DNA from 4 places in the Paenibacillus sp. P36 genome. Region 2 is predicted to be linked to each of the others. Evidence: riboswitches for the same ligand, from Rfam matches in the RefSeq annotation. Region 2 holds a riboswitch; each other region holds the start of a gene.

Region 1 (8,161 bases), 2.2 Mb from region 2:
AAGCGTAGGAGAGCCGTATGGGGCCCTTATTTTGTATTTGAATCGCGATAAGTTGGTAGAAATGGTTGAAGAAATGGCCACAGACCCCAATGGCGCCGCGTTTCTTATGAGTAAGGATGGACATATAGTAATGGAAATGAAGAACATGCTGAATTAGAAGCTGCAGTCAGGGAAAGTGTCATCGGACGGTCGGAAGAAATAGGCTCTTACATCCTGGACCGGAAAGGGCAGTCCTACTCTGTCGCCTTCGGCCAGTTCTCGCGTTCCGGAACATTGTGGAAATTCGTAACGGCAACCTCCTTATCGCAATTGACGGCCCCTGTGGAGTTTATGTCTAGAAGTATGCTCAGTATAGGGGGAATAGGGCTTCTCTTGGCTGTGCTGCTTTCGTGGGTGGCTTCCAAGCGAATTTATCAACCGATTGTACGGCTCGTGAATGTGATTAAGGATTATAAGCCCACACAGGAGAGCCAAGGGGATGACCTTGCCTTTATTGAACAGGAGTGGCGGCATTTAAGTCAGGAGAGCAGGGTGCTGGAATCCAAGCTGGATAAGGCCTATCCTGCCCTAAGGTCCGCGTTCCTCTTGCAGTTGGTGCAAGGACACTTTTACTCCCTGAGCGAGACAGAGCTAAGAGGGCGGATGGAGAGCTTCGACTGGCAGACGGAGTCCCAGTGGTTCGTTCTGCTGCTGGTGAAGATTAGCGGATTTGCCAAAGAAGATGGCCGGTTCCTGGAAAATGAGGAACAACTGGCAACCTTCGCGGCAGCGAATATCGCGCAAGAGATCGTAAACACGCAAACCCCAAATGCGGAGATTATGAACTTCCAGGACATGACCGTAGGTATTCTGCTCTCTTACCCCATGGATCGGACGAAACAGCAGGCCAAAGATGAGCTGTATCTGTTAGCGAATGATTTGGCACAAACCATTAGCTCCCTTCTTAAAATGCAGACCACCGTCTGCATGGGCCGTTTAACCGCGAACGTGCAGGATCTGCCGCAGCTTTTAGTATTTTTGCGCAGCTCTATCCGCTATCGGGATTTGAAAGCTGATCATCAAGTGCTTGATTTGGAAGAGATGCTGCCGAGCACCAATGACGATGTGCATTATCCGTTTGCCTTGGAAAAAGAGCTGATGCAAGCCATTCGAATGGGTCAAAGCGAGCAGTCGCTGAGCTTGATCGAGAGCTTCGTTCATGAGCTTGTGCGCCAGTCGAGCAAAGAGAAGATCCTCCAGGAAGGAGCCATGCAGGTTCTGGGCAGTATGCTGCATACTATGCTGGAGTCAGGCTTTAATCCGCATCATTTCTTCGAGGGCTACAACTTGTACGAACAGTTGAATCAGCTTAGGGAACCCGAGCAGATGGTCCGCTTTTTCCAGGCGAAGGTGATCTCACCTTATATTGAAGGGCTGAATGAGTACCAGGACATCCATATGAAGCGCCTGGTAGAGCGCGTTACAGACCGGATTCAGGAGCGTTTTATGAACAGTGACATCTCCCTAGAGGAATGTGCGGACGCTTTTAATACAACGACCTATGCGCTAAGTAAAGCATTCAAGCAAATCAATGGCGTGAATTTCATCGACTATTTGATCACCCTGCGGATGGATAAAGCCAAGAAACTGCTGGTCGAGTCCGATTTAAAGGTCAACGAGATTGCGGAGCAGATTGGGTATCAGCCATCGTATTTTATCCGTCTTTTTCGGAAATATGAGAATATGACACCGGGACAGTATCGGGACCGGATGAAGTAGGGAGGGCCTGCCGCTTTTTGATGCGGTGGGCTCTTTTTTTGCGCTGAGATGCCGCCCCGCCCTATGTTGTACTTTATACAATACTGAAGGCGGTTTTACCCCGGAATCGTCATCTTCATTGTATGAAGTACACTCATTTTGGCCTGTATGGGGTTAATACCGTCCCTCCCTCTCCAAAGTGCTGCACAAAGTACAACGAAACTGCGAATTGAAGCCGAACCTCCGTCTTTTTGTTGCAAAAAGTACAACACAGCGCATGCTTTTTCCTGAGTACTACTGTTTGGTGCATCTCCTTGCCAGATTGGGGATAAACCTCCCTCTTTTTCGTTGTTAATAACGTTCTAAAAACCTCTTACTTGTACTGATGTTGATAACGCTGATTTTTTTTCTCAGCGGGCCGGAAGTCTATTAACATGTGGATAGGTAGAAAAAATTGAATTTTTGCAGGAATTTTCTAGAAATATTAGAAATGTTACAGGTGGCAATCAACAAGCTTATTTGGGTGGGGGAGAAAGTTTTTATGAAAAAAAAGAAACTATTTGTGTTTATGCTAGCGTTTTTCTGTTTGGCTGGTGTCGTTCATGCGGCGGGCCTTCATGGGGACTACAAGGGGGCTCCAATCGTGAAGGTTTTATTAGCGGGGAAAGAGCTTCAAGCCGAGGATGTGCCTGCTACGATACAAGATGGCAGAACCGTTGTCCCGTTGTACCTGTTGAAACAAGCCGGGGCATCGGTGACGTGGGATGCTGAGAAGTACACCGTTGATCTTGCATTCCCTCAAGTAAAGGAAGATAACGCAATGAAAGATTTTGCAGCTACTATTCCGTCATTGAATGAGAAAGCTAAAGAATATCAGGGGAAAAATGTGCAGCTTATCTATAATGAGTATGGCGCTTATTTAAAAATAGATTTAGAAATGTCAAATGATAGTGCAGATAAAGATCATACCATTGCACTCTCCGATTTTTTGGTTAATTCACCTGTAGATTCAATGATAGTAAGCATTATTTATAATAACTCGGTTAGAAACTTTGTTACCGTCAAACGATCAAATGCTGAGGAGTTTAGTAAGAGCAGTAAGGACAACCTAGCAGAATACCATTTTATGAAGACTTGGAACTCTCAGCGTGTAGATAATACAACGGATGTATCTGTTCCGAATAAACCTCAACCAACGCCTACACCGCTGCCCGTGTCAAATTCGCCAATTAGAGGTCCAAGATGTCACGAGATCGCTGCTCTTTACACAGAGCAGATAAACAATGAAGTCAATCAGTACAACGCAAATCTTAGCAATCATTCTGGTGATCTTACTGGATATGTAGATAAATTAAAAGAAAATATGAACAAAGCTTTAAAAGAATTTAACTGTCCTGTGGATTGAAAAAAAACGCCAGCTAACGGCTTATACCGTTAACTGGCGTTATGTTGTATACGCGCCCGAGATGATTCGAACATCCGGCCTACAGTTTAGGAAACTGTTGCTCTATCCTGCTGAGCTACGGGCGCATGGCAAAGATTATGATAGCACGAAGCCTTATATGGCGCAACCTTTGAGTGGCAAGATTTAACTTGTAGTTGAAATTCGTTAACTGCATCGTGCGATGGGGAACTACCGGGCGCTTTTTAAGCCAAAACGTACACTTCCAGGGTTCAGACGGAACTACCGGGCTCTATTTCGCCTAGTTAGCCAAGATTTCGGCTAGAAATGCTAAAATAGCGGATCACAGTTCCCACTTCCTCGCTGAAGTACTTAAGATCCGGCGAATAGGGGATCAGTTCCCTTTCGCGTATCAATGCGAGGCGACCGCTTGCGAAGCTAGCTCGCACTCAGCTTAGCGCCCAGCCCCAACGGCAAAGTCCAAAGCCAAAAGCCAAAGCCAAAGCCAAAGCCAAAGCCAAAGCCAAAGCCAAAAGCCAACGCCAACGCGCTATTCCTTCCCGCGCAGCTTGCGGAAAAACTGCGTCAGCATCGTCGCGCACTCCTCTTGCAGCACGCCGCTGACCACATCGACCCGGTGATTGAACCGGTCCTCCTGCAGCAAGTTCATCAACGTTCCCGCGCAGCCAGCCTTGGGATCGGTTGTGCCGTAGATCACCTGCGGAACGCGCGCTTGAACAATCGCACCGGCACACATCGGGCAAGGCTCCAGCGTGACGTAGAGCTTGCAGTCAAGCAAGCGCCACGCTTGCAAATGCTCGCTGGCTTGCTTAATAGCAATCATTTCAGCGTGAGCAAGCGGATCCAGCGTCGTTTCACGAAGATTGTAGCCGCGGCCGATAATTTCCCCTTGATAGACAACGACGGCACCAATCGGGACCTCTCGAATGGCTTCGGCTTTACGGGCTTCCTCTATGGCCGCTTTCATCCACGGGATATGTTCATTATATTCATCCACAGGGGGACACCTCACTAAAAATAATCTTATCCACATGTGAACAAAGGATCGAACAAATATTCGTTGTTAACAACCTGTGGATAACAATGTGTATAACTCGAAAAGTTGTGGATATTTAATTCTTCTAACATTCATACAACAAATACCAGATGTATGCAAGAGAATTAGTTGATAATAGGGAAATCCAACCGTATAATGAGAGATAACGTAGGTCTTTTAGACCATATAGCACGATATTGTACGACAAAGCATGACAATTCATTTGTAAGGTTCGATAATGGCAAACTTACCGAAAGGTAAGGACGCAAAGCCGAGGGTCTACGGTTCCTATGGAACTACGACAGCCTGGTTACCGAAAATCGATGCTTTTTCAGGTTGAGGTAATAGGCTGTCCCCAAAGCAGGGGCAGTCTATTTTTTTATATGGAACGCGGGGAGGGTTGATCAACAAAGTGGTTAGCAAACAAAAATCTGCTAAGTTCTACGGCAGCAAAGAAGGGTACGACGCTGATGTAATGATTGACAGCAAAGCGATGCTGAGCAAGGAAGATTTCGTAGCCACTGGCGTGCTGACCTATGCACTAGGTGACATTATTGAAGTTGAGCTGCCGGAGTATCATGTATTTGCGCTGGGAGATAAGTGTAAAATGACGGTATATACGAAATCCGGGCTGTTTGTTATGGATACGGTGGTTGTGGCCAAGGAGCAGGGTTCGTTGATTGTTCTGAATCCTCCTGAAAACCGCAGGAAGTTCACGGAAAAGCGGGAATTCCCTCGCGTAGATGTGAAGAATGAAGGGCTTCTTTTCGCGCTCCAAGATAGAAACAAGAAGCTCAAACATCATTTTGATACACCGATTCGATTCTCTATCAAAAATCTATCTATTAATGGTTTAGGATTTACGATCAGTGAAAATGCTATGCTTGAAAAAGTCATTCAAAAGAACTCTCAACTGGAAGTGGAGTTAATTTTGGGCTTTTTGGTGCCATGTACAATGGAAATTGTTCGGCAAGAAAAAACGAATGACGGCTACTATTACGGTGCTAGTTTTGTCAGCATCCCGGATGAGAAAACGAACGCGCTGCGCGGATTTATTTTAAAAAATCAGATTGAAACGTACTTCGTCCAGAAGCAGGAAAATGAAACAAAAAAAGCACTGGAAAAAAAGTCTGCAGCTAATCAGTAGCCTACAGGCTTTTTTTTGCGTTCCAAGTACTATATAATAAGAAGGATGATTTTCGAAAATTAAGGAGTTGTAACTACGATGGCTTTGAAAGCAGGTATCGTCGGTCTACCGAACGTAGGAAAATCGACATTGTTTAATGCAATTACACAGGCGGGGGCAGAATCTGCAAACTATCCGTTCTGTACGATAGATCCGAATGTTGGGGTAGTTGAAGTACCGGACGAGAGATTGCACAAGCTGGTAGAGATGATTGTCCCTAAGAGCATTGTTCCGACAGCCTTCGAATTCGTTGATATTGCGGGTTTGGTGAAGGGCGCGAGCAAAGGCGAAGGGCTTGGAAATAAATTTTTGGCGCACATTCGTGAAGTGGATGCCATTGTGCATGTTGTCCGTTGTTTTGAGGATGATAATATTACGCACGTCTCCGGTAAAGTAGATCCGATTGGCGATATCGAGACGATTAATCTTGAATTGATTTTGGCTGACATTGAGTCCGTTGAGAAAAAGATCGAGCGCTCCCGCAAAAACCTGAAAGGCGGCGACAAAAAAGTTGTTGCTGAGGTTGAGTGTTTGGAACGCATCAAGGAAGCTCTTTATAACGATCTGCCAGCGCGCAGCATCGACTTGAGCGACGATGAGAAGCTGCTTGTTCGCGACCTTCACTTGTTGACCATGAAGCCGGTTCTTTATGCGGCCAATGTGAGCGAAGACGAAGTATCAACAGCGGATGAGAATCCATTTGTTAAAATCGTTCAGGAATACGCGGCGAAAGAAAACAACGAAGTTGTTTCGATCAGCGCGAAGGTGGAATCCGAGATTGCTGAGCTCGAAGAAGAAGAAAAAGCAATGTTTCTCGAAGAGTTGGGACTTCAAGAGTCCGGCTTGAATAGATTGATTAAAGCAGCTTATCGCAAACTTGGCTTGTATACGTATTTTACAGCTGGGGTGCAGGAAGTAAGAGCTTGGACGATCCGCAAAGGAACGAAAGCTCCTCAAGCGGCTGGCGTAATTCATACCGATTTCGAGCGTGGATTTATTCGTGCCGAGGTTGTGTCTTATACGGATTTGGTAACGGCGGGTTCCATGAACGGCGCGAAGGAAAAAGGGCAAGTGCGTCTGGAAGGTAAAGAGTACGTAGTGAATGACGGGGACGTTATGCATTTCCGATTTAATGTTTAATGAATAAAAAATAAAGAAAGGAGTGATCCGTTATGTTGGATCGACTTCAGTCCATTGTGGACCGCTATGATAAATTAAGTGAGCTGCTATGTGACCCGGATGTGACGAGTGACACGAAGAAGCTTAGAGAGTATTCGAAGGAACAATCCGATCTTCAGGAAGCCTACGATGCTTATAATGAATATAAGAGCGTGAGCGAGCAGCTGGCAGACGCGAAAGCGATGCAGAACGAGAAGCTGGATGATGAAATGCGTGAAATGGTGAAAATGGAGATCGAAGAGCTTAGCGAGCAATCGGCTAATCTGGAAGAACAACTCAGAATCCTCATGATGCCAAAAGACCCGAATGACGACAAGAACGTCATCGTTGAAATTCGTGGAGCAGCAGGCGGCGATGAAGCAGCGCTGTTCGCGGGCGATCTTTACCGTATGTATACCCGCTACGCGGACGCGCAAGGATGGAGAACGGAAATTCTCGATGCTTCCGTGAATGATTTGGGCGGATTCAAAGAGATTATTTTCATGATCACAGGAAAAGGCGCTTTTAGTAAGCTGAAGTTTGAGAGCGGAGCGCACCGTGTACAACGTATTCCAGTAACAGAATCAGGCGGACGTATTCATACCTCCACTTCAACAGTTGTAGTGATGCCTGAGGCGGAAGAAGTTGAGATCGTTATTAATGACGCGGATATTCGCGTAGATACATTCTGTTCGAGCGGAGCGGGCGGTCAGTCCGTTAATACGACGAAATCAGCGGTTCGCGTGACGCACGTGCCTACGGGCATTGTGGCAACATGTCAGGACGGCAAATCGCAAAACTCCAATAAGGAGCAAGCGCTTCGCGTACTGCGTGCACGAATTTCCGATAAGATTCGCGAGGAAGAGGAAGCGAAATACTCAGGCGAGCGTAAAAGCAAAGTCGGTACAGGGGACCGTTCGGAGCGAATTCGCACGTATAACTTCCCGCAAAGCCGGATTACGGATCACCGGATTGGTTTGACGCTTCACCGACTAGATACAGTGCTTAACGGTGACATGGGAGAAATCGTGTCGGCGCTAACGATTGCTGCGCAGTCGGATGCTTTGGATAATGGGGAGCAGGCAATGTGATGCCAACTGCCTCGAAGACGATTAGAGAAGCCTATGTAGAGGCTTCTTCTTTTTTAGGGAAGCTGGGCGTAGCGGAGGCGGCTTCCTGTGTGGAGCTTTTGCTGCAGCACCTATTGGGCTGCAGTCGAACTGAGCTGCTGTTCCGCTTCCAGGAACAGTTTCCTGCCGAGCTGGAGGGCGCTTGGCGCCAGCTAGTAGAGAGGAAGGCCGCGGGAGAGCCGGTACAGTATGTAATCGGCGAGCAGGATTTCTACGGCCTTACGTTTGCCGTTAGTCCGGCTGTGCTGATTCCGCGGCCGGAGACGGAGCTGCTCGTGGAAGCTTTGCTCCGCGAGGGCTCGCGTCTGTTCCCGCAAGGCGCTCCGCTGCTTGCGGATGTTGGCACCGGGAGCGGCATCATCCCGGTGACGGTGGCTCACGCGCGCCCAGACTGGCGCGTGGCGGCCAGCGACATCTCCGCGGCAGCGCTGGAGATGGCCCGCTCGAACGCGCAGCGCCACGGCGTGGCTGCGCGAGTGGAGTGGCTCGAG
Region 2 (8,161 bases):
TCGATTTTGATCATGCTCTTGTTTTCCAAGTTTGTTTATGTGGCAAGCATGACGGGTTTTTATGCTTTTTACTTAATCGAACACAATCAACTTTCCGTTGAAAAAGCGCAGCTATTCATTTTCACTTTGCTTGCTGCTGGAGCAGTCGGTACGTTCATGGGAGGTCCGCTGGCGGATCGGTTCGGAAGACGGAACATGATCTGGTTTTCCATTCTGGGAACGGCTCCGTTTTCACTGCTTTTGCCATATGCCAACTTATTTTGGGCGGGCGTGTTGTGTGCATGCATTGGATTCATTTTGCTATCCGGCTTCTCCGTCATTGTCGTTTATGCGCAGGAACTTCTGCCAGGCAAAGTCGGGACGGTATCCGGTTTATTCTTTGGCTTGGCTTTCGGACTAGGCGGGATCGGATCAGCTGTGCTTGGTACACTTGCGGATGCAACCAGCATCTCGTTTGTCATTAAACTCTGCGCATTCTTGCCGCTAATTGGACTTTTGGCCGCTTTCCTGCCATCGGATAAAAAATTGAATATGACACAAATTGAACTACCACAAAATGTTGTTAAAGCTTAATTGATCACGAGGTGAAACCGAATGCCATCGATTATTGAAATGAATAACGTCTCCTGGTATAGAGATAACAAAACGATTCTGAATGAAGTGAATTGGCAGGTATCCAAAAATGAACACTGGGCCGTACTGGGGCTGAACGGTTCAGGCAAGACGACCATATTGAATATGATCAATGGTTATATCTGGCCGAGTCAAGGACAAATGGCTGTACTCGGTCATCCTTTTGGAACGGTAGATTTAAGAGATTTGCGTAAAATGATTGGTTGGGTAAGCTCATCCCTCCAGGAGAAGTTGTATGCCTCCGATAAAACGCAAAATGTCGTAATAAGCGGTAAACATGCTTCAATCGGGCTATATGAGAAACCGAGTACGGAAGACTTCGAGCAGGCCAAAGCGCATATGCAGCGGCTGAATTGTATGCATTTATACGACCGGACTTATCAATCGTGCTCTCAGGGTGAAAAGCAAAAACTATTAATTGCACGTGCATTAATGGCCTCGCCTAAGCTGCTGATTCTGGATGAAGCAACGAACGGATTAGACTTCCTTTCTCGGGAAGCATTGCTGTCCAGCATCCAAGAACTAGCCAAGGAACCGGATGCACCGACATTAATATTCGTAACGCACCATATTGAAGAAATTTTACCTGTTTTTAATCAAACCTTATTGATTCGTCGTGGTGAGGTATTCGCAAAAGGGCTGTCGCGCCATGTACTGACTAGTGAAGGTTTGTCCTCTTTCTTTGAGACGGAGGTTGAAGTGAAATGGCAGCGAGAACGCCCATGGCTTTCGATTCCTGCCAGTGATTTGTGAGATTCTAAGGGCACTTTCTTTATGGAAGTGCTCTTTTTTTTGTGGGAATTATTGACATTAAATTTTTGGTGGCATACTATATATTTAGATATCTAACTAAATGATGAGGAAGGAGGTTGAAGAATGAAATCATGCCCGGTTAATCCTCAAAAATCAATTCTGAAGCCAAAGTTTTTTGGCTGTCTCATCTGTTATACGGCTGGCTGGATTTCGTATTGGATTGCGAAAAGGAAAATGTCCAAAGGCCAGTACTAAGTATACGAGCTTGTCATATGTTCATCAGAGAGGTGATCGTATATAATGGCAATATAACTCAAGCAACTTGTAAAGGGAGAACCAACATGAACGCTACACTGCATGGATCAATTGGATTCTGGTTAAAGAAGAATTATCGCAATGCCTGCAATTATTTGGATCAAATGCTGGAGGAACAGGGTGTCACGAACTCTCAGCTAGGTGTCCTTATGATTCTATGGGAAGAAGAGGGACGGACCCAAAAAGATATGGTGCATATTTTAGGCATTCAACCGGCTTCCATGACCTTCCTTCTTCGTGGGTTAGAAGATAGAGGGATGATCAATCGTGTACCAGACAAGTTGGATACCCGTATCAATCGTATTTATTTGACGGATAAGGGCTCCTCCATTAAAGAGGCTTGTTTAGCTATTGTCGAAGAGGGAGAAAAGATGATTCGCCAAGGATTTTCCGATCAGGAAATCGCCTTGATGCTGCATTGGATGAAGCGTGTTGACAGTAATTTTCAAGGGTGAGTGGACTGGTAAAATAGGTTGTATTGCAGTCTTTTTTTGGATATATAGTTAGATATCTAAATAATATTCAGAGTCGTTGATTTCATGTTTGGGATCATTATAACGGATTTCGGGCTTTTTTTATAGATAAAAATGAAAATTTAACATAATAAAGTCGAAATATTTAATTGTTGACAGCTAAAAATAAGTTAGATATCATAATATTCAAATCAAGGAAATGGAGGAAATTGGAAATGAATAATAAAAATTCTAATTCATTGTATGAACGCAGCAATTTGAGAAGAGTAGCGGAACTGCAAGAAATTGTGCCACAAGGTTCCAAAGCATTTTTTCAGTTTATGGGTGAGGCTTTTGGCGAGAAGGCCATTACGTCGAGAACGAAAGAATTGATCGCTGTTGCTGTCACGCATGTTACGGGATGTCCTTACTGTATTGATGTTCACACGGGCAAATTCAAAAAGTTGGAAGGCTCTGTAGAAGAGGTAGTGGAAGCTATTCTTGTGGCAGGGGCAGTGAACGCCGAAACTGTGTTATTTCATAGCGTGAACGCATGGAATACCATGCATGATCTCGTTTCTAACGAGCTTTATGCAACGAGCAACGCAAGCAAGCTGCCGCAGGTTAAGGAAACTCGTCCGGAGACGTTTGCGGCTTTCGAACAATTCCAGTCCACTGCCATGGCGGATGGCGCTATCGATGCCAAAACGAAACAGTTAATTGCTGTTGTCATCGCACATGTGAATGGCTGTGCTTATAGCATTGACAACCATACGCGGAAATTCAAGGAGTTAGGCGGGACAGCGGAGGAACTAATGGAAGGGCTGCTGGTCGGCGGTGTTGCGAATGCAGGCTACGTCCTGACTCATGGCATTAACGCACTCAACGCCTTTGATTATCATTCGGACGCAGTAGCCCAGAATTAGAGTTAACATCAAATTCTAAGCCACAAAACATGATTAAAACTGGCTTCCCGCTCGACTTCGGGGAGTTCTTTTTTATTCGACAAAAAAATATAATTAAGGACACGAACTACCGTTTTTCGTGTATAATGGGTTCTTGATCTCATTTCTTAACCTTTGGTAAATTAGCAGCGAGAGGAGTTCTGACAGATGAATCGATTACGTGGTTTTCTTGGTTCGTATCATCCGATTGTACATACGTTAATTTTGGGAACGGTCATGGCCAGAGCGGCGTCTTCCATGAGTCTGCCTTTTCTGGCGATTTACTTGGCTAAACATACGTCGATGAGCGCGGTAATGATTGGGGTCGTAATTGGAATGGGAGCCTTGGCAGGAACAGTCGGAGGTTTTATCGGCGGCAATTTATCGGACCGATTTGGCCGACGCATCATCATGCTTGCTGCACTTTTTGGATGGGCGGTTGTGTTTGTAGGTTTTAGTATCGTGAAATTACCGGTTTTGTTCATGATGCTGAACATGCTGAACGGCTTGTGTCGCTCCTTCTACGAACCTGTCTCGCAAGCCTTGATGGCTGATTTGACCGAGCCGGCTAAGCGACTCAGTGTGTTTTCAATGAGATACATGGCCATCAATGTTGGTGTTGCTGTAGGACCTTTATTGGGTGCTTTTTTTGCAACGATGGATGGAGCATTGCCGTTTCTACTCACTGGAATCGTATATTTTATCTATGCGGTTACCCTCTACGTTCTCCTTATAGTTTTTGGTATTAAGCAAATAGAAGGGGAGAAAAAACAACCTGTTACGTTTGTCTCCGCATTGCGGGTCATTCAACGTGATGTCACGTTTCGCTATTATATTCTTGGCGGAATTATAGGGGCTATCGGCTACTCGCAAGTCATGGTGACACTATCGCAATATTTGGAGCAGAATTTCACTGAAGGTGTGAAAATGTTTGCTGTCCTCATGAGTGTCAATGCCATTGTGGTTATTGCGATGCAAATACCGCTTACGCGTATTTCTGATAAATACTCGCCACTTGTAGCGATTATTTTTGGCAATTTGATGTTTGCGTTAGGCGATATCGGTTTTGCATTCTCGCATTCGTTAGTACCCATGATTATTTCCATGGCGATTTTTACACTAGGCGAAATATTAAATTACCCCGCGGCCAATATGCTGATTGATAAACTAGCACCGGAGCATATGCGCGGTACTTATTTTGGAGCACAAACGTTAACCAACATAGGTCATTTTATGGGACCTTGGGTTGGTGGCTTTCTGCTCGTAGCGTACGGGGGCACTGCACTTTATCTGGTTATCGCTTTTGTGACCCTTGCGGGATCTCTCTTTTATTGGAAGGGCGCCAATAATCTACAAGCACTGCCCAAAAATAGGTCGAAAAAAGAAGTTTTTTGATAGATATTGCAAAATTAGTTCTTGCGAACTATACGATTTCAAAACAACATCCCTTATTCTTGAGAGTGTAGTTATTTCTTGTATAAGAATTCACAACACATCTCGACAATGGCAAAACTGACGAAAGTCAGTGACGCAAAGCTAAAGGGGCTACCTTGTTCATAAACGAACTCGTTGCCAGCCAGCTGCCGAACGATTGGGTATTCAACTTAGATCCCCCTCCGATCGGTACACTATGGTGGGGTTTTTCTCTGTCATAACTTTCATAATCTATGGATAAAAGGAGGACCAAGCAGCATGCAGTCTGATTTACATGAAGAGCAAAAAGTAACATCACTTTGCGGCAATCATGTTGCCCGTTTGGTGCCATCCTCGGATGGACCGAAACTAATGATTAATTTAGAAGAGTACGCACTTAATGAGACGTGTTGGGATGTTGAAATGTTTCAGGGGAGAAGCAACAGCATTTTAATTTTCTACTGGAAAGGCGAAGTTAAGCTTTCTGTGAAAATGCCTCCGATGCCGCAAATTGAAGCATTTATGACTAGACTCTACCAAATTTTGACGTCCAAATTAAGAACGGTTCAGCCCATCTAGGCGAACTGTTTTTTTTTATCCCAAAAGCTCTAATGACAAAATGATTGTCACAAATCGACAGGTGCTGATATAATGATACACATATTCATACATAGTTCTTAAGTACTAACTTCGTAGGGGGATTTGCGTTATGCGATTAATTACGCGTTCGGATTTTGACGGTTTAGTATGCGCAATGCTTTTCAAAAAGCTAAACATGGTCGATGAAATGAAATTCGTTCATCCCAAAGATATGCAGGATGGTCTGGTCGAGGTTACCGAGAACGATATTTTGGCGAATGTGCCTTATGTTGCAGGTTGCGGATTATGGTTTGACCATCATTCCAGTGAACTTGAGCGGATGGGTGAGAAGGTAGCTTTCAAAGGGGAAACCCGTATTGCACCAAGCGCAGCACGCGTCGTTTATGATTATTATGGTGGGCAAGAAACCTTTGGTGATATTGACGATATTATGCAAGGCGTAGATAAAGCGGATGCGGCACAATTCAGTAAAGAAGATATTTTGAATCCAACGGGTTGGGATTTATTATCGTTCATCATGGATGCCCGTACGGGTTTAGGACGTTACCGGGACTATCGAATTAGCAATTATCAGCTAATGGAAGAGCTTGTGGATCACTGCGCGGTGATGACGGTCGATCAAATTATGGAGCTTCCTGACGTTAAGGAGCGGGTAGAACGGTATTATGAATTGGATGCTCTGTACCGTGAAATGCTTGCAAAACATACGTATACAGAAGGAAACGTGATCATTACGGATCTTCGGGACGTGGAAACCATCTATCCTGGCAACCGTTTCATGGTTTACGCGCTTTATCCGGAGCAAAATGTATCCATTTGGATCGTGGACGGACGTAACAAACAAAATTGTGTATTTGCCTGCGGACACAGCATTGTGAATCGCACCTCCCAAACGAACATCGGGACTTTGATGCTACAAAATGGCGGAGGCGGTCACCACGCAGCAGGTACGTGTCAGGTAGAATATGCGCAAGCAGAGAATATTTTGAAGAAAATTGTTGAAACGATGAGAGCAGACGGATAAAATAAGAAACGAGCCGCAGGATGGGGAATTCCCGGATTGCGGTTTATTTACGGAGTGGGGAGGCGTGTTAGTGAAAATCGATCGCATTCATCATGTGGCCATTATTAGCTCGAATTACGAACAGTCGAAGCATTTCTATGTTGATTTGCTAGGAATGACGATCGTAAACGAGTTGTACCGGGCAGAACGTGATTCCTACAAACTGGATTTGCGCATAGGAGAAACAGAGCAGCAGATTGAATTGTTTTCGTTCCCAAATCCTCCATTAAGAGTGGATAGACCGGAAGCGCGAGGACTTCGGCACTTGGCTTTTGTCGTTGGAAATATGGACGAAAGCGTCAAAGAACTAGAGAGCAAGGGAATTGCGGTTGAACCGGTACGGATTGATCCCATTACAGGTGATCGGTATACGTTTTTTGCAGACCCAGATGGACTCCCATTAGAGTTGGTGGAACATGCCGAACGATGATGCATCAAACAATGAACAAAAAGCAAAATTAGGCTTTGCTATAGGATGCATGTGGAGTATTCTGCTGTCTATTCCGCTTTGGGCCATAATCATTTGGCTTTTGATGAAAAAATAAATCCCTCAAACGCTCGACTGAACAGGGTCGGATTAGCGGTTGGGGGATTTTTTTGTTGGCATTGGTATTAAACTTAGTAAACGTTGATTCGTCGAATAATTCCGTTTAGGCTGTCATAAATCACGATGTTTCCATGATGATCGATAGTAAAAAGGAAACTGCCCTTGAAACTTAAAGCGCCAGGACCTTCAACCTGATCAGTAACGGATTTACCATCAACAATTTTATCATTTACGGCAGGCTGCTCATAGGTTTGTGTTTTCGGATCATATAAACCCTTGTTATAGGTTAAAAGAGCAACATTAGTGTACTCATCCATTTTCCCAGCAACATCAACTTGATAAATCCTAGTAGTATCTGAAATGTAGAAATACCCATTCCTCGAAGAGGCTCCGGTTATTTGACCCAAATTAACCCTCGCTACCTCAGTAATCGTGCCGTCCAAGTTAACCTTGCTTATTTTTTTATTCGTTTTATCGAGGATATACATTTTCCCGTCAGTGTTTAAAGAAACATAACTTGCCTTCTTTTCAGGTAGGAATCCAATTACTTTACTCTCATTAGGTGCCTGAAAGTCGAATATTTTCCCCGAAAATGCATTGCTGTAGTAAAAATGATCTTGATCTAAAAACGAGATAAAATTGTTTTCTTCATTCATGGAACTTTCTAAATTATAAGTTACCATTTTAACTTCTGGTAGTATCTCATAAATAATTACGGCTTCTTCGACAAAGGGTCTCGCAGCATGTGCCATCAAATACAATTTGTCAGTTAAACTATCGTAATACAGTTTTTTTGGTGTGATATTTTGATAGGATACACGTTGCACAGCACCTTTTGAATCCTTATACTGCACGTCAAATTTACTATCTATAAAGGTTGTATGCTGTATGTTTTTTCCATCCCCATTGTTTTGATTATAGGATAAAATTCCATAAGGGTAGGATTGACTTTTGACGTCAAAATCTATCATATATAGATTGCTTTTTGAGTCTGAAATAATATCTTCTATTTTTACATTGCTTCTTTCTGTAATTGGTCGTTCAATCGATAAATTATCTACAGTTGGCTTGTCTCGTTTTTCATTTACAGGTGTAGGTTGAATGAGCTTATTAGTGATTGTAATCATTTGCGTTGTACCATCGAACGAAACAGTCTGATCCATATTTTCAGCAATAAAGCGGAGAGGGACCATAGTCGTATCATTAAGTATTGTAGCTGGCTGCTCCAATGAAGTAGAAGCACCGTTAATCACGGCATCTTTACTGTCGATTGCCAGAGAAATCTTGGTTTTGGCTGTAGAAAGTATAATTATCCGTGTAACGTCATCCCATTGGACCGTAACTCCCAGAGTCTCAGCAATAAAACGAAGCGGCACCATGGTCACGCTGTTCATTAAAGTAGGCGGGACTGGAAGTGTTTGAGTTTGACCATTAACGGTAA
Region 3 (8,161 bases), 210 kb from region 2:
CAATTTGAGCAAAGCGGATCCTAATGAAACACTATCCGTTACGGGGGCTGCACAAACTTCTGAGTCGGGTAATGTATATTCTTATCGTTCTTCCGATTTACTTGTAGGATCTAATGCTGTTCAGATTAGGGTAACTGCGGGAGATGGTAAGACAACTAGCACCTACAATATCACAATTAATAGGGCTCAACCGGAGACACCGACACATACGTCGGACAGGGATTCAACTTCACAATCAATTCCTGATAACAATAAAGTGACTTCTACGGATGGGAAACTGACGGTTCCCGTAGGTAAAATAGGTGAGGTTAGTTTTGGAGGAAATGCGGTTAAGGTATCAATTCCGAAAGACGCCTCGGACCAAGAAATAAAATTAACGATAGAAAAAGTAGTAGACACTGATACCCTTCTACAGAATCAAGAGATTCTGGCTAGTCCAGTGTATGAGATTTTGAAAAATTTCTCAGACAACTTCAGTAAAGCTGTAACACTAACCTTTGCTTTTGATCCAAAAAGCGTGAAGAGTAATCAAAAAGCAGCTGTATTTTATTATGATGAAGGGAAGAAGATGTGGGTGGAAGTTCCAGGCAGCCAAGTTCATGGGAATTTCATTTCTGTGGAAGTCAATCACTTTACTAAGTATGCTGTTCTAGCTGTAGACAATAAAGATGTAACAACAGTGGATCCGTCGACAGGCACTGTTCAATTCAGTGATATTGCTGGACACTGGGCTGAGTCAACGATTAAGCAAGCGGTGAGCAATGGAATCGTTAATGGTTATTCCGACGGGACGTTTAAGCCGAATCTTGCTGTAACTCGTGCAGAGTTCGCTGTCATGCTGATCCATACGCTTAAACAGCAAGGAGAAGGTGCTCCGCTGACGTTCATAGATACGGCCAAGATTGGAAGCTGGGCACAAAAAGAGGTAGCGCAAGCGGTACAAGCTGGCATGATTAGCGGCTATGAGGATGGCTCTTTCCGTCCTGATGCGGAAATTACACGCTCTGAAATGGCATCCATGATTGCGAAAGCTCTAAGTTTAACGATCGATTTGAATACGACAACGAACTTCGCAGATGAGCAAGATATTCCACAGTGGGCCAAAGGTGCAGTGGAAGCAATCAAGAAACTTGGTCTTATCGAAGGTAAGGGAGGAAACGTATTCGCTCCTGCTGCCCATACAACAAGAGCAGAGGCTGTTACGGTTCTTTTGAAAATGATGTCCAAAAAGTAGTGGAAATAAAAAGGAAAACCGCTCTGATAAAGAGTGGGTTTCCTTTTTTTACAGATACCATTCTTTTTTGTTGTGAAAAGAACCCAAATTAGTATTCACTTTATATCGTTTATGTCGCAATCACAACGCAGATTCATGCCCAACTAAACGATGAGCGTAAGAGAATTATATCGTCGTTAGCATTCGCGAGTAGGATTCTATCCAGGGTTACGTTGTCTCGATTAAATGAAGATGAGTATGCCTTATTTCTTCAAGCAATTGATTCTTACTTGCCGTTCTCAGAAAAATTATGGCATTCAGAACAAGCGATTAAAAAATGCTATCTTACTTCAGGTGGACTCACAGGATATATTTTCCATAATAGTAATTTATAAAATTTCCATCATTTTACTAACACAATTTTCTTCTAAAACCAATTATCGACATTCGTGTAAGATATATTATACAATAGACCAATGTCATTTTATTTAAATATACTTTGGAGGTAGTTTGTGTGAAGAAAAATATTTTAAAGTTTCTTGGCTGGCTGGTAGTTCCTTATATTATGATATTCGTATTTTGGAATAGACTTGGAAAAACAGGTAGAAGATTAGGGGTGGCTTGGGCAGTTATTGCGTTGATAGGTGCAATAATTAACCAAGGAAGCTCAGATAAACAACGAGCTAAGCCTGTGGTTGCGCAAGTTCAAACAGAGCAAGCAAAGTTAGTAAAAGAAGAAGTTAAAGAAGATAAAGCGAAGATTGAAGCAGATCTACAAGCAAAAAAAGAGGTTGACGAAAAAGTAAAGTTAGAAGCAGATGCAAAAGCCAAAGCTGATGCTGAAGCAAAAAAAGCACAAGACGAAATAACAAAAAAAGCTAATCAAGATGACGTAATAGCTTTTGAGCAGTCAGCGTATGCACTTGAAGCTACTGCGAAACCTATATTTGATAATTATCAAAAGATAATGACAGCGGTTGGAACAGGTAAAGCAAGTATTTTTGACGCTTACGAGGCTACAACAAACGCAAAAAAAGCAGCAGAAAGTTTACAAGTGAAGTTTAATAGTCTTGAAGTGCCAAAGAATTTGCCTAAAGAAGTGAATACATTACTTGTTGAGTCAAAACAAGATTTATCCACTGCTTATTATGGTAAAAAGAAAGCATTCGACGCTGTATTGAAATTTTTAGATGATCAAAAGCCAAGCAATATGCAAGTTTTCAAAGATGAAACTAAAATGGCTGATCAATTTGTTCTGAGCGGTGTTGCAAAAATTCTTGATGCAAAAACAAAATTAGATTTAGATATTGCAGCAAAATAAATAGCCGTATAGAACAGATTAAAACAGATTTCGTCCAATCTCTTAAAGCATAAAAAAACACCTTTTTGTACAATTACAGTGAGGCGTTTTTTATGTTCTTTATTTCGCCAGTCGATGTTCATAACAATATGGGATATAGGTCGAGTTGGATTACGAGTAGTGGTGGACTAGGTAGTCTTTATTTTGGCGGTAATTTCAGTTCCTATGTCAGCGGATAAATCATAATTAACAAGAATTAAATGAACCGTTTTTAACATATTTTTTCTCAGTAAATATGATACACACCTTTTTTTATATTTAAAGATAAGAATTGATCAATAATAACTTGTTATCCATCAAGTAATATCAGGTGACAATTAAGTATTTGAAGTAGACAATACAGTTCTAAACTTAAAAAAAGGGCGTGCACTCATTGAGAGTGAACGCCTTTTTAATCTCTTCCTAATAGGGGGAAACAATTTATTTGACGCGGTTTTCTTTTTTAATCAAATTGAGCTCGTAGATGCTTTGAGAATTCCTTGGTATAGCTGGATAGATTCGTATTGCAATGAACAGCCCATATATCTCTATAAAAATAATCTGGATCTTTAAATGGAATTTGAACTAGAGTTCCATTAGTAATGTGATCATGGCCCTTTAATGAAAAATTGTCCATAATTGTAAAGGCATTCGAACTCATTATAAACTCACCAATTGGTTCAGTAACGGTCACCGTTACATAAATCGAATTCCCCTCTAGATTTGCTCTTTTGACCATTTCTTTGTGAGAGGTAGAGTCGAGAACAATTATAGATTCGTTTCTTAAATCTTTCGATGTTAAAAATTCTTTATTTCGAAAACGAGAATTTTTTCCAACGCAAATGCAAAAATGACTTGTATATAGCGTTTCAATATCAAAATTCCGATTCATCAATTCTTTTTCTTCAGGAATAAAAGCAAGATCAATGCAATTGGTTGTAATTTCTTCGCAAATCTGCTGAGGCAATTTTTCTAGGAGCTCTATTTGGATATCTTTAAATTCCTTTTTGAAAGAAACTAACGCTTGTTTAATGATATGACCAAATGTATTGGCATACGATATTCTTAATTTTAAATAATCCCCATTTTTTGCGCGATTAATATCTTCGTATAATTCTATATATTTCGTTTTCATTTCTAAAAGTTTGGATATTACGATTTCTCCGTCAGGCGTTGGCATTGTTCCTTTGCTAGTTCGTTGAAATATGGTTATTCCTAGTTCATTTTCTAATGAATGAATGGATTGGCTAATGGGCTGAGGCAGTTATATGTAATTTATCTGCTGCTTTTCGTATTGATTTTTCTGTGGCTACTTGTAGAATATAGCGGATCTGTTCTGAATTCATGGAGGCACCTTATCTCACGTGGTTAAATAAAACTATACACAGTGTTAACAATCTCTAGATTGATCATACTCATTTTAATAATATAATGTTCATAATACTGGAGAAAACGTTAAGGGAACGTTCCCACAAAACTTAGAAGAACAGGAGATAACTATGTCTGATCAAAATGGCTCGACTGAGTCCTTGCTTGACATTATTCTTGAATGTAAACAGCTTATTCAGCAGCTTGAAGAATTATCCATATTATATATGGAAAAGTCGAATGTGTATATGGATGAACCCTATATTCGGGAGCAGCGCCCAACACAAGGAGCAAAACGAGATTGAAAACAACTAAATCAGGTTGGATAATATCGTTAAAATAGGAGGATTTTAGAAATGATAGGACAGAAAAACAGGTTCATGTTACAGATATCTTTGGGCACCATAGCACTCAGCTTTATCATCCATTTATTGTATAGAAAATTTAATTTCATGGAAAACATGGGACACATGATGTTGATGGAGAATATGGCAACCGGTCATGATAGCGGCCAACACTATTCACTTGCGCTGAACATTTTGTTCATTATTCCCGCGGCTTTCTTGGGGGCAGCTTATTTTCTTTATCGAAAGCAAACTGATCAACCCATGATACCAATGCTTAATACATTAGTTCTTACCTTTTCTAGTATCTCTATTATTTCTGGTGGAGGAGGGGGGATAGAGATGCATTTTTCTATATTTATGGTGGTTGCTATAGTAGCTTATTACGAAGATATTAAGCTAATTGCTCTTATGACAGGCATTTTCGCCGTGCAGCATATTTTTGGATTTTTCTTAGTGCCTAAATTGATCTTTGGGAATAGCGAATACTCCTTTTTAATGCTTCTTATTCACGCTATATTTCTGATTTTAACGTCCAGTGCAACAAGTCTCCAGGTTTTATCCAAGAAAAGAATAATGAACGCAATAGAATTGGAAAAAGCAATTAAACAAAAAGAAGCTGAAGCGCTACTCGAAACGGTACAAAAACATTCGCAAGTATTAGAGCAAACGTCTGTGATCATTTCAGAGAAATCTGAAAATAACATTGTTGCAAATAATGATATGCTGGTTACTTTTAAAGAAGTGTCTACAGGTCTTGAAATTCAAAGTGAATCACTGAGCAATATGAAGACTAATCTGCACAGTATTAATCAGATGATTGAGCAGAATTCCCAATCCTTTTCTGACTTGCAGGCAACGGCTGCGACTACAGCCACAACGATGCATAACAATCAAAACAATATTGAACCTTTGTTCGAGCAAGTTAGAATTGTATCCCATGCGATACAACAAACGACGGACACCATGCAAAATTTATACGAGTCTTCTCACCAAGTAGGGGATATTATTACCACGATTCAAGAAATAGCTAGCCGAACGGGCATTTTAGCTTTAAATGCTTCTATAGAAGCGGCACGAGCTGGGGAGCATGGCAGGGGGTTTGCTGTCGTTGCCAGTGAGATCCGGAAATTAGCTGAGCAGAGTAATAGGGCCACATATGAAATAAAGGGAATTCTAACGAATATTCAAGAGGAAAGTGAAGAATCTTTAACCCAGATTGAAGTTGGAAGACAAGCCACAACTTACACGGTTGAACTTGCAGAAGCGTCGATATCCAGTTTGAAGCAAATGAACGAGGCTATTACCGAGATGATTGATATTGTTGAAGCCCTTAATGAATCTGTGAAACATATTGAACTACGGTCACAAGTGATTTCTAATGAAATGACTAACATATCAGCGGTTACCGAAGAAAGCGTGGCTTCCGTACAAGAGCTTTACAGCACTACAGAAACTCAATCGAATGCATCTCACCACATTAATAGAGAGTTACTCCGTTTGAAGGATCTTTCCAAAACGTTACAAGAACAATTTTCTTCTTAAGTTTAAAAAGGATCTACAAGACCAGAAGTCTCTCTTCCAACGCTTACTAGTATAAGGAGAATGAATCTAGCGATGATATTAAACCGATTGATTGTGGAGTCCCCCGTGTTTAATGCGTACTTCAATACGTTTAAGGAGCGTTTTTGTCTCACTCGGAGGGAGAATGAGGTATTACGCCTGCTGACAGTTTGTGGAGGCAACAATAGAGAGCTAAGTGAACAACTCCATATTGCCGAAAAAACTCTGAAAAATCATATTGCTAATATTAAGTTTAAAACCAGAACACATTCCATTCGTGAGCTTCAAGCACTTGTTTATAGAGACTCTTTAGTCCTGCTTCTCGTCAATATTTTTAAAAACGAAGAGAATAAATCTGAGCCATTTTATTTACAACGATGATCTCAGGTTCAACTAACAAGCAATAATGAACAAAGGCAAATCCATCGAAAGGTGGAGACACAAAGCCATGGGTCTAAGCATGAATAAGGAGATGTATATGAGTGCAAATAACGTTTCAACTCTACACAAATACAATTTGTAGTGTCTTGCTAATAGTAATGCTCGTTATGGTTTTAAGACTATATCTACTAAGGAGAAAACAAGTATATTTGATCCTAACATTCGGCCTGATATTATCAATGGGATATGAAGTGCTTAAAATTACCTCGTTAGGATCCAGATCGCTACTGCACATTGCTAGTGCCATCATGTTCATGAATTTAAATATTGGAATATACGCGTCATACTTTAAAAAGATAAAACGAAGCATAATTTACTACCTCGCTGCTGCGATTTTCATCCCACTTTTACTCTTCCTAACAAGTTCTCTTAAAGCTGAGTTATCACTCTCCATAATTGAATTTGCCGCTGTTTGTATCTCCTGGTTACTTATTAGCCCTTATATAGGTGAAACAATTAAACATCGGGTATCATTAATAATCTATTTATGTATTGTTGTGGGAAACGCTGAAACAGACCTATGGCAAACAGAAAAATGGATCCTGATTATATTCGATATTCTACCGGTTATTTACTATTTTATCCTGCTCTTAATATTAATTGAACGTTTCATAACTATGTTTCAGAGTGTTGTGAACTCCTCATTATTAGATGGGCTAACTGGACTGTACAATCGTAAAGCTATCAGCACTAGAATTAAGCAATGTGTAGAAAAAGGGGAATGTGCAATCGTATTCACAGATATTGATAATTTCAAGGAGCTCAATGATACCCTTGGCCATCATGCTGGGGATGCTGCTTTAAAGACCGTCGCTGAAATTTTGCAAGAAGAGACGGATGATATTGGTTTTCCAGGACGCTATGGAGGTGAAGAACTGATTGCTGTTATTGATGATAAAGATACTATCTCGCGTATTGAAGAGTGGGCAGAGAACTTCCGTTCTAGAGTAGAAAGAGAGAGTAATGTCACCTTAAGCATAGGATTCAGCATATATCGATATGGTTTAACCCCAGAGAAGCTGCTCGAGCAAGCTGATCTAAGCATGTACTCTGCTAAACGGACCGGTAAGAACAAAATTGTAGAATATAAAGACGGGCTGGATACGGGGAGTATATAAAATCGAACGTAATCGAAGCCACCGGGAGCTCGAATGTTTAAGCATTGATAAAGTGCGGAGAAGATGATAGGGAAGACTGGCTTTTTCATCAGGCAGTTTTCTATGCGCGGTAAGTATTTGTAAATCCAAATGGACATTTTGTACATGGTAGAAATAATTTGTTAAGCCGGTTGGATGAAATGGAAATATTGCAAGGCGGAACCTCCTCTTATAATGAACGTGTAAGCATCAAATCATGAAGGGGAGATGTCCATGAGTAAAAGGATGCAAGTATGCGTCCTCATCGCTGCGATGGCAGGCAATCTGCTGCTGCCCTACGGCATGGCGGGACCGAGTGCGGCACAGGCTGCAGTGACCACCTATGTGGCGGCGAGTTTTAATAGTTACCCTACAACGCCATCGACGACGGGGCCAGCAGCAGAAGTAGGTGGCAACTGGGGGTTGTATAATGCGAAAGCAGGTACGGACTACACGGTTGGGGAAGCCGTCTACGGCAGAAGTGATCTTAGCTTGAAACTGGTGTCTGGCACTTCGGGCACTCAACTGTACACGGGGAAATTTGGACTTAATATTGCCGGCAAAGTGGTTCTGGAAGCATCGGTTCGAGCTGAGGATACTGCTCATATTCGGTTGCTCGATGTGAAGAGCACCAGTGGCGTGTGGAAAAACTTTTTGACGTTAACGGAAACAGGTCAGATGTCCATTTTGAGTAAGGCTTTGGGAACGTACACGCCAAATACGTGGAATCGGGTGAAAGCGATCATCGATCAAACTG
Region 4 (8,161 bases), 2.5 Mb from region 2:
GCTCAATCGCCCGATTCGGACTATCAATGGAAACCTCGTTGCCTTGCACTTTTATAAAACCCTCGTCCGGTTGATACAGCCCGAACAAAATATTCATCAATGTGGATTTACCCGCACCATTTTCGCCTAGCAAGGCATGGATTTCACCCTTCATCAGCTTCAAGCTGATCGCATCGTTCGCCACGATGCCCGGAAACCTCTTCGTAATGTTGTTAAGCTCAACAACAGGGACTATTTCACTCATCAGATCACCCTAAGGATCAATTTTTTTTAAAACCCTCAAAACTAAGAACAAGGCTAGTTATTGTAACTAGCCTTGTTTGAACAAAGGAAACCTATCGTTCGTAACCGCTATGCTTATTATACCCGTATTATGGAGTTTCTGGGACTTTAATTTCGCCGCTGATGATTTTTGCTTTGTACTCGTCAACTTTTTTCAAGATATCCGGAGTCACGTTTTTCTTGGAAGTTTCCGGAAGGCCTACACCGTCATCTTTCAGACCCAGTGTAACGTTTTTGCCGCCTTGGAATTTGTTGTCGATAACGTCTTTGGAAACACGAGCAACCGCGTTGTCAACACGTTTCAACATGGAAGTCAGTGTTACTTCATCGCCGAACTCAAGGGATTGGTCTTTATCTACACCGATAACCCAAACTTTTTTACCGTTTTTCGCACGGTCTTTTGCTTCGTTGAATACACCGTTACCTGTGGAACCAGCTGCGTGGAAAATGATGTCTGCGCCATCGTTGTAGATAGTTGCTGCCGCCGCTTTACCAAGGTCAGGTTTGTCGAACGCGCCTGTATAGTTGATTTGAATTTTCGCATTAGGGTTAACTGCTTTCACGCCGGCTACGAAACCAGCCTCAAAGCGTTTGATAACCGGGATGTCGATACCGCCAACGAAACCGATTTTGTTGGATTTTGTCGTAAGACCTGCAACCACACCTACAAGGTAAGAACCTTCTTGCTCGGAGAATGTTACGGATTCTACGTTTGGAGCTTCTACAACGTTATCAATAATCGCAAGTTTAGCATTCGGGTTTTGAGTTGCAACCGTTTTAAGCGCGTCACCCATCAAGAAGCCAATACCCCAAGTCAGGTTATAGCCGTCTTTTACGAATTGGTTCAAGTTCGGCGTGTAGTCCGCATCGCTTTTACTCTCTAGGTTCTTAACGTTTGCGCCAGTTGATTTCTTCAATTGTTGCAAACCTTCCCATGCGCTTTGGTTAAAAGATTTATCATTTACGCCACCAATGTCTGTGACCATGCCGATTTTGAAATCTTTACCGCTGTTGTTGCTTGGTGCTGCGGATGCTGCGCTACTTGCTGCTGGTGAAGCGGAAGCGGCCGGTTTGGTTTCTTCTTTTTTGGCACCGCAACCTGTCAAAGCAACTGCGGACACAGTGACAGCCATTAGCGCTGTTGTGAATACTTTTTTCATCATCTTTACCCCCAAAAATAAATTTAAAATTGTACCTTAAATCCCACATTCTAGGTTGACCAGAATCAGTTAAAATATGTATGTCTGATCATAGACCGAGTGTATCACTTCGGTACTTCAGTGAAAAGCAATCCTACGGCAAATGATCATAATTCGTGATGTTAACCAAGTTGACATGGTCTTTTTGTGTAGCCCCACAATATAGGTTTTAAGCCCCAATTATTTATTATACTACCGCCGGTCAATAAAATCTAGATGACCAATTTTAATTTTTTTTGGTCATCAATGTGAGGAATTGTCCCGAGGATAGCGGACTGCTGAACAGTTTTCCTTGCACCTCCGTACATTGCAGAAATTTCAAGTATTCGAATTGCTCTTCCGTTTCGACACCTTTCGCAATTAACTTCAATCCTAATCGGTGGGCCATCCGAACGATAGCAGCTGCAAGCAGTTGATTCTCGTCATCATCGACTAGGTCTCTGATCAGCGTGCTGTCCAGCTTCACACTATCCAGCGGCATACCCTCCAGCCCGCTTCGTGTAAAAAGCCCCGTACACAAGTCATCCATGGCAATGCGTACGCCTAGCCTTTTCAGCATCGTCAGCTTCTTGCTAGCTTCCTGCACGTTGGAAGACGTGATGCTTTCCGTAAGGTCCAGCTCGACCAACCTGGGATCGATACCTGTTTCTTGCAGTACATCAGCTATATGTGCAATAAAATGATCATCTTTGAACTGCGAAGATTTAATGGTGAACGTCATTCTGAGCGGTTCTTGCCCAGCGTTCTGCCAGTCCCTCATCTGCCGGCATGCAGCCTGAAACGCCCACTTGCCAATAGGGACCATGAATCCCAGTTCATCGGCTGCCTTCCGCCAATCCATGAGCTTGCTCAGCTGCTTGGACCCCTTCTCCCAGTGGAGGCTGACCTCCGTACCGATGAGCTTACGGCCTGCGATTTCATATTGCGGCTGATACCGTAATTCGAACTGTTCCTGCTCCAGAGCCAAGCGCAGCTCATTCTCCATGTGAGCTTTACTCTTCACCATCGTATCAATATCTGAGGCATAAAATTGGAAGCGGTTATTCTCATGGTTTTTGGCCTCGTACATCGCTTCATCCGCACGCTGAAGAAGCTGTTCGGGCTTAGTCCCATCGAGCGGATATAACGCAATCCCCATACTAGCGGTTATCGTAACGGTTTTTCCATCCAGGATAAAAGGTTCATCCAGCACATTTTGAATGCGTATAGCCACTGCTCTGACGTCTTCCGGCTTGGTAAAAGATTCAAGCAAAATAATAAACTCGTCGCCGCCCTGCCGATACACCGTATCAGAACCACGCAGACAACCTAACAATCTCTCCGCAGCCAAACGAATGAGCTGATCGCCAGAGGCATGGCCGTAAGAATCATTAATCTCTTTGAATCTGTCCATGTCGAGAAATACAACTGCCGCAAGCTGGTCATAACGCTGAGCATGAAGAAGCACACGCTTTAAGCGATCCTCGAACAGCCGTCGATTTGGCAAGCCCGTTAATGTATCATGGTAGGCCAAGTAAGCCAGCTGCTTACTCTTTTCCTCCTGTTCGATGCTGTTAAGCCGCAAGTAACGGATGCGAATGGCAAAAAAGAAGCAAATGAGTGCTTGAATGAGGACGAACAAGATCATCTTCGGGGTAAATGTAAAAGAAGCAGCAGCAAGTAGATTAGCCGTCAGCAGAAAGAAACCAAGGATGCCCACATAGCGCAGCTCCTGATCTTTCATCTGTTGAATCCACTTTATAAAAAGGCTTCTCATTCGTGGGGAACCTCCATTCCGGTCATCAAAAAAGGCTATTCCATTTGGAATAGCCGTAGGCGTACCTGTATCGGTAAACTGCTCCTCTCGGCAGCCCAGCCGTCATCGTTGCGGCGGCAACCTAAGACCCGGAGCTTTGCGTCCTTACCTTTCGGCAAGTTTGCCTTTTACAATATTCAGGTAAACAAAGAAAAAGCAGGACTATTTAACTATATCATAATTTTTTCTACTCTGCCTATTTTTAGTTAAATTAGCAAATTGAAAAGTTTAGGATCTTTATTGATCTCGATGTAATCATAGTCCTTGCGGGACAAACGCTCAATAAGGCCCTCATAATCATCTTTATTTTTCAACTCGATGCCGACTAGTGCTGGAGCATCATCCCGATTATTCTTTTTCGTATACTCAAATCGGGTAATATCGTCGGTCGGCCCCAAAACTTCCTCCAGGAATTCACGCAAAGCGCCTGCACGCTGAGGAAAATTAAGAATGAAATAGTGTTTCAAGCCCTCGTACACTAGCGATCTTTCTTTGATTTGCTGCATCCGGTCTATGTCATTATTACCACCGCTGATGATGCAAACTACGTTTTTGCCGCGAATTTGATCTCGGTAAGCATCAAGCGCCGCAACAGGCAGAGCCCCTGCAGGCTCGATCACGATGGCGTTGTTGTTGTAAAGCTCCAGGATCGTCGTGCATTCCTTGCCTGAAGGAATAACAACGATATCGTCCAGCTTTTCTTTGCAAATATCAAAGGTAAGCTCGCCTACCTGCTTCACAGCTGCACCGTCTACAAATTTCTCAATCGTAGACAAGGTTACGACTTTGCCTTGCTTGAGCGACTCCTGCATACTTGCAGCGCCCTCTGGCTCAACGCCAATAATCTTGGTACGCGGAGAAACGCTGTCCACATAAGTCGCCACACCGGCTACAAGACCGCCGCCGCCGATAGTTGCAAAGATAAAGTCCGGCGTATCGGACATCTGATTCATGATTTCCAGACCGACAGTCCCTTGTCCCGCGATCGTACGAATATCATCGAAGGGGTGAATAAACACCTTGTTCTCTTTGGCGCAGTAGGCCTTGGCGTGATTGGAGGAATCATCGAAAGAATCCCCTGTCAGAATGACTTCTACAAAAGAGCCGCCAAATAATTTCACCTGCGAAATTTTTTGCCTAGGCGTCGTCGTTGGCATGAAGATTTTCCCTTCAATCCCTAACTGCTTACAGGAGTAAGCAACGCCTTGCGCGTGATTGCCGGCGCTTGCGCACACGACTCCCGCTTCGCGTTCTTCCGGCGTCAAGCTTTGGATCACATTGTACGCTCCGCGAATTTTAAAAGAACGAACGACCTGCATATCTTCACGTTTCAAATAAACGTTACATTCATACAAGTTAGAGAGCAGCTCATTGCGTTGCAGAGGCGATGGTTCGATCACCTTGCTGAGCACATGATTGGCCCTAATAATTTCTTCCAAACCTACTTTTCCGGAAACAACCATTTTCTCTTACTTCCTTTCTCTCCAATATGCGTAATAAATTTTAAAGATTATTGTAGCATACTGAGGAGCGCCTGTAAGAAAATATTATTGGAACATTTTATGAATGCTAATGTTTCACTCCAAAATATGGCGGGTATTAACTAGCAAGATACTTATAAGGGAGTGATTGCTATGTCGACACAGCCACGTAATATTGACATTGAAGAACGCCATGTGGAGAAAAAATCGGATTCCAGCTTAGTAGCCTCCACCTTCATCAAGTATGCTGCTTACATTATTATCATCTTCGGAGTTCTATATTTCTTAGTTCATTATGTATTTCCAATGTTTTAGAACATGAATAAGCGCGTGAAGAAAGGGCTATCTTGCGGGTCTATGACCTGTAAGATAGCCTTTTTTCAGTGTACACGTTAATGGCCACGCGAATCTCGCATCATTGGGGAACTGAGGTGACACGAGATTCATATGCCTTTCATCCGTCTTCTTGCCCGCTTCCTAGTAGTAATAACGTGGCTGGTCCTGCAGTTCCGCCCGTTTCTGCAAGAAGCGGTAAAACGCGCTTGCTGCTTGAGCCCTTGACACTTCTTGTTGCGGCGCAAACTTGCCGTCGTTGAGGGACATAATGTTAAGCCCTACCACAATCGCAGCGGTACCTACTTGCTTAACTTCAGCGGCATCCGCGAATTGGCTGTTGAACACGCCGTCGAATTTCGCTAGGTTTTTGTACCCAAGTGCCTTAACGATCAATTGTGCCATTTCTTCGCGACTTAGCGTAGCCTCTGGGTTGAAATCAGCGCCAACGTCCAGCAAACCGCGGTCAACCGCATTTTCGACATAGGCAAAATAAGGGGAAGCGTTGCTCACATCCGCAAAGGAAGCTTTGCGATCCGCTCCATAATAGATGCCGCCGTTCCCGCCATTCATCGCGATAACCAGCATTTTAACCAGCTCGCCCCGCTTAATCAATTGATCAGGATTAACCTTGCCATCCTGCACATCAAGCGCTTGATAGTCCAGCATCAGCTGAAGCTCGTTCTTAGCCCAGTGGTTGTCAATGTCACTGACAGTCACTTTATCCAGGGACATAACCTCACCTGTTTGGCTGTTTCTCCATTGTCCAGTTTGCGCATCAAGCAGGAAGGGTTCCCGGTTGAGTTTTGGAATAAGCGTGTAGACAAGCTTGGCTTCTAATTTCTCATTTGCGTTGGTGACTGCTGCAGTTGGAGGAATTTCTCCCGCAGCGATCATCAGGTTGTATTTCTCAATTGGCATTACGCCATTGGATCCGCCATATTCGAGCACATAGTTCAGTTTAATATCGAACTGGGAAAGCCACAGTTCCTTGGCCTTGTCGAGCGCCAGAATCTCCGGTTTTTGCTTCGGATAAGGCATGTCACTGAGTCCGAATTGATAGTTCATAATTTGGCCCGTCACGCGGTCGATGCTGATGGTTACACCCTCACCACCTGCACTGACACCATCAATGACGCGATTAAAGCGAATATCCCAATTCCGCATATGCTTCAGCTGCTCTTCCGAGTAATCCTTGGCGGATGGCTGGCTGAGCACCAACTGGTCCGTGTAGGAAGGAATCTGCGTTTTCACGAAATCTACGCTTTTGGTAACAGCATCCTCTAAGGAAACCTTACCTTCAATGTCCTTATTGTTATCAGGGCTGTACGGCACATAGCTGTTAAAATTGGTGATTTCTCCGGTTTTGCTGTTTACATTGGCCCAGACTCCGCTTCCGGCAATCTTGCCAGTCGGGTCCTTCTCAGAAACGGTGTTCCAGCTTAAGTTCCAATTCGAGTTGGTTTCCCCGGTTTCAGGGTTCGTCCCTTCATTGTAGGTAGCCTCTTGGAGCTTGTAGTCCGAGGAAAGATTGAACACCGTAATGACTTTCTTCACGGCTTCCTCCTTCGTCAGGTTCAAAGCAGCCGTCGGACGTTCAGCCAGCGGTTTGTCCGTTAAAGGCTTGGAATCTTCCGTACGCGGAACCGGATTCCATACTTCACCGGTTAGCGCATTCAGCGAAAACGCTCCCATCATGTAAGAAATAATCGGTAGTTTTTTGCCTTTAGTACCATATGGAATCTGATAGAGTAGCGAAAGATCCGCTTTGTCATGGAATAATTGAGCAGCTTTTTCTTTCGTAACAGGCCCGGTATTCGCTTGGAAGGTAACGTCATCAGACCAATTGTAATTATAATTCGTAACTAGGCCATCGCCGTTCACACTTACTGAGATACCATTCGCAGTAAAAGGAACACCGTCAACCGAACGATCGAAGCGGATGTTGTACTGATAATTCCCGTTCAACGGTGTGCGGAACGCTTTCTCTTCCGAATCGTCGTACAGCAGCTCTTTCTGCTTGTCTGGATTCACTTTAGCAATAAAGGCGGAAGCGACATCTTTGGCTGCAGCGAAGTCAACCTTCGGCGGATACGCCGGTTTATGATCCGGATCATTGTCATTCATTGAATAAGCCGTCAGCGTTCCATCCAGGCCATTAATCGATACGTTCAAATAACCGTAGGTCTGATCTTTTACCTTTTTCACATAATTAATGTTCCATGTCGGGATATTTCTGCCATTTGAGCCATAGTAAGCATTTAAGCTAATCGATTGAAAGTTGAAGCCTTCAGGCAGCGTGATATACGCTTTGGCCCGCTCTATCGCTTGTTCTTTCGTAATTTTGGCATCTAACATCTTGCTGTCGACGACGCCGGGATAGGCAGGCACTGCAATGGCTTTACTGTCTACACTTACTTCACTGGCCCAAACGGCTGGAGCAGCCGTGAGCAACAAACTTGAAGCTAGTACTAACGTTCCTGCTTGTTTGACTAATTTCAAAGTCCTCTTCCTCCTTTAGGAATTAAAAATTACCATAATAACCCTTGACGCTGGAGAGAAAGAAAAAGTTGCTTTAAACCTACAAAAAAAATTTAAAAATAAAAAACACATCTCCAAGCCCCTAGCAAAGAGGCATGAACATGTGCTGCTGGTTTAACTGCCGTTAGGCATCTTGCTCGTTTTGGCGTTTTCTTGGCTAAGGGTGTGCATGAGATCTTTCATTTCACCTTGCGTCAAATCGCGCCATTTGCCTACCTTTAAGCTCCCCAGATGAATATGCATAATCCGAACGCGCTGCAGGCGCACCACCCGATACCCGAACGCTTCGCACATCCGACGAATTTGCCGATTAAGTCCCTGCGTCAGGATGATGCGAAAAACGCGATCGCCCACTGGATAAATTTCGCATGGCTTCGTTACCGTGCCCAGAATGCGCACTCCGCTAGCCATCCCCTTGAGGAACATCGGCGTAATTGGCCGGTTCACCGTCACGATGTACTCTTTGTCATGATTATTTTCTGCACGCAAAATCTGGTTCACAATGTCTCCGTTATTCGTTAAAAGAATGA

The links. Region 2 has a riboswitch for cyclic di-GMP ahead of ACKTT9_RS10080 (hypothetical protein). Riboswitches for the same ligand answer to the same signal wherever they lie in the genome.
Region 1: it holds a riboswitch for cyclic di-GMP, as region 2 does, so the genes downstream of both, ACKTT9_RS00175 (PilZ domain-containing protein) here and ACKTT9_RS10080 (hypothetical protein) in region 2, are expected to answer to the same signal.
Region 3: it holds a riboswitch for cyclic di-GMP, as region 2 does, so the genes downstream of both, ACKTT9_RS11070 (GGDEF domain-containing protein) here and ACKTT9_RS10080 (hypothetical protein) in region 2, are expected to answer to the same signal.
Region 4: it holds a riboswitch for cyclic di-GMP, as region 2 does, so the genes downstream of both, ACKTT9_RS37195 (putative bifunctional diguanylate cyclase/phosphodiesterase) here and ACKTT9_RS10080 (hypothetical protein) in region 2, are expected to answer to the same signal.

Annotation. Positions count from the first base shown of each region.
Region 1 is NZ_AP038372.1:36,022-44,182, forward strand. It holds gene ACKTT9_RS00150 (cache domain-containing protein) at 1-157, shown strand, start outside; gene ACKTT9_RS00155 (helix-turn-helix transcriptional regulator) at 379-1,758, shown strand; gene ACKTT9_RS00160 (stalk domain-containing protein) at 2,279-3,142, shown strand; tRNA gene ACKTT9_RS00165 (tRNA-Arg) at 3,194-3,267, opposite strand; gene tadA (tRNA adenosine(34) deaminase TadA) at 3,690-4,172, opposite strand; cyclic di-GMP riboswitch class I at 4,427-4,514, shown strand; gene ACKTT9_RS00175 (PilZ domain-containing protein) at 4,609-5,343, shown strand; gene ychF (redox-regulated ATPase YchF) at 5,422-6,522, shown strand; gene prfA (peptide chain release factor 1) at 6,555-7,631, shown strand; gene prmC (peptide chain release factor N(5)-glutamine methyltransferase) at 7,631-8,161, shown strand, end outside.
Region 2 is NZ_AP038372.1:2,199,202-2,207,362, forward strand. It holds gene ACKTT9_RS10050 (MFS transporter) at 1-573, shown strand, start outside; gene ACKTT9_RS10055 (ABC transporter ATP-binding protein) at 595-1,386, shown strand; gene ACKTT9_RS10060 (hypothetical protein) at 1,510-1,641, shown strand; gene ACKTT9_RS10065 (MarR family winged helix-turn-helix transcriptional regulator) at 1,728-2,156, shown strand; gene ACKTT9_RS10070 (carboxymuconolactone decarboxylase family protein) at 2,390-3,079, shown strand; gene ACKTT9_RS10075 (MDR family MFS transporter) at 3,266-4,492, shown strand; cyclic di-GMP riboswitch class I at 4,593-4,685, shown strand; gene ACKTT9_RS10080 (hypothetical protein) at 4,790-5,089, shown strand; gene ACKTT9_RS10085 (exopolyphosphatase) at 5,220-6,134, shown strand; gene ACKTT9_RS10090 (VOC family protein) at 6,205-6,603, shown strand; gene ACKTT9_RS10095 (stalk domain-containing protein) at 6,792-8,161, opposite strand, start outside.
Region 3 is NZ_AP038372.1:2,413,312-2,421,472, forward strand. It holds gene ACKTT9_RS11035 (S-layer homology domain-containing protein) at 1-1,234, shown strand, start outside; gene ACKTT9_RS11040 (hypothetical protein) at 1,728-2,534, shown strand; gene ACKTT9_RS11045 (LysR family transcriptional regulator) at 3,016-3,816, opposite strand; gene ACKTT9_RS11050 (LysR family transcriptional regulator) at 3,800-3,898, opposite strand; gene ACKTT9_RS11055 (hypothetical protein) at 4,052-4,225, shown strand; gene ACKTT9_RS11060 (methyl-accepting chemotaxis protein) at 4,277-5,809, shown strand; gene ACKTT9_RS11065 (response regulator transcription factor) at 5,870-6,208, shown strand; cyclic di-GMP riboswitch class I at 6,233-6,323, shown strand; gene ACKTT9_RS11070 (GGDEF domain-containing protein) at 6,418-7,386, shown strand; gene ACKTT9_RS11075 (polysaccharide lyase family 8 super-sandwich domain-containing protein) at 7,639-8,161, shown strand, end outside.
Region 4 is NZ_AP038372.1:8,462,984-8,471,144, forward strand. It holds gene ACKTT9_RS37185 (ABC transporter ATP-binding protein) at 1-244, opposite strand, end outside; gene ACKTT9_RS37190 (BMP family protein) at 372-1,442, opposite strand; gene ACKTT9_RS37195 (putative bifunctional diguanylate cyclase/phosphodiesterase) at 1,708-3,237, opposite strand; cyclic di-GMP riboswitch class I at 3,324-3,412, opposite strand; gene ilvA (threonine ammonia-lyase IlvA) at 3,483-4,739, opposite strand; gene ACKTT9_RS37205 (hypothetical protein) at 4,911-5,072, shown strand; gene ACKTT9_RS37210 (S-layer homology domain-containing protein) at 5,235-7,592, opposite strand; gene rluF (23S rRNA pseudouridine(2604) synthase RluF) at 7,746-8,161, opposite strand, start outside.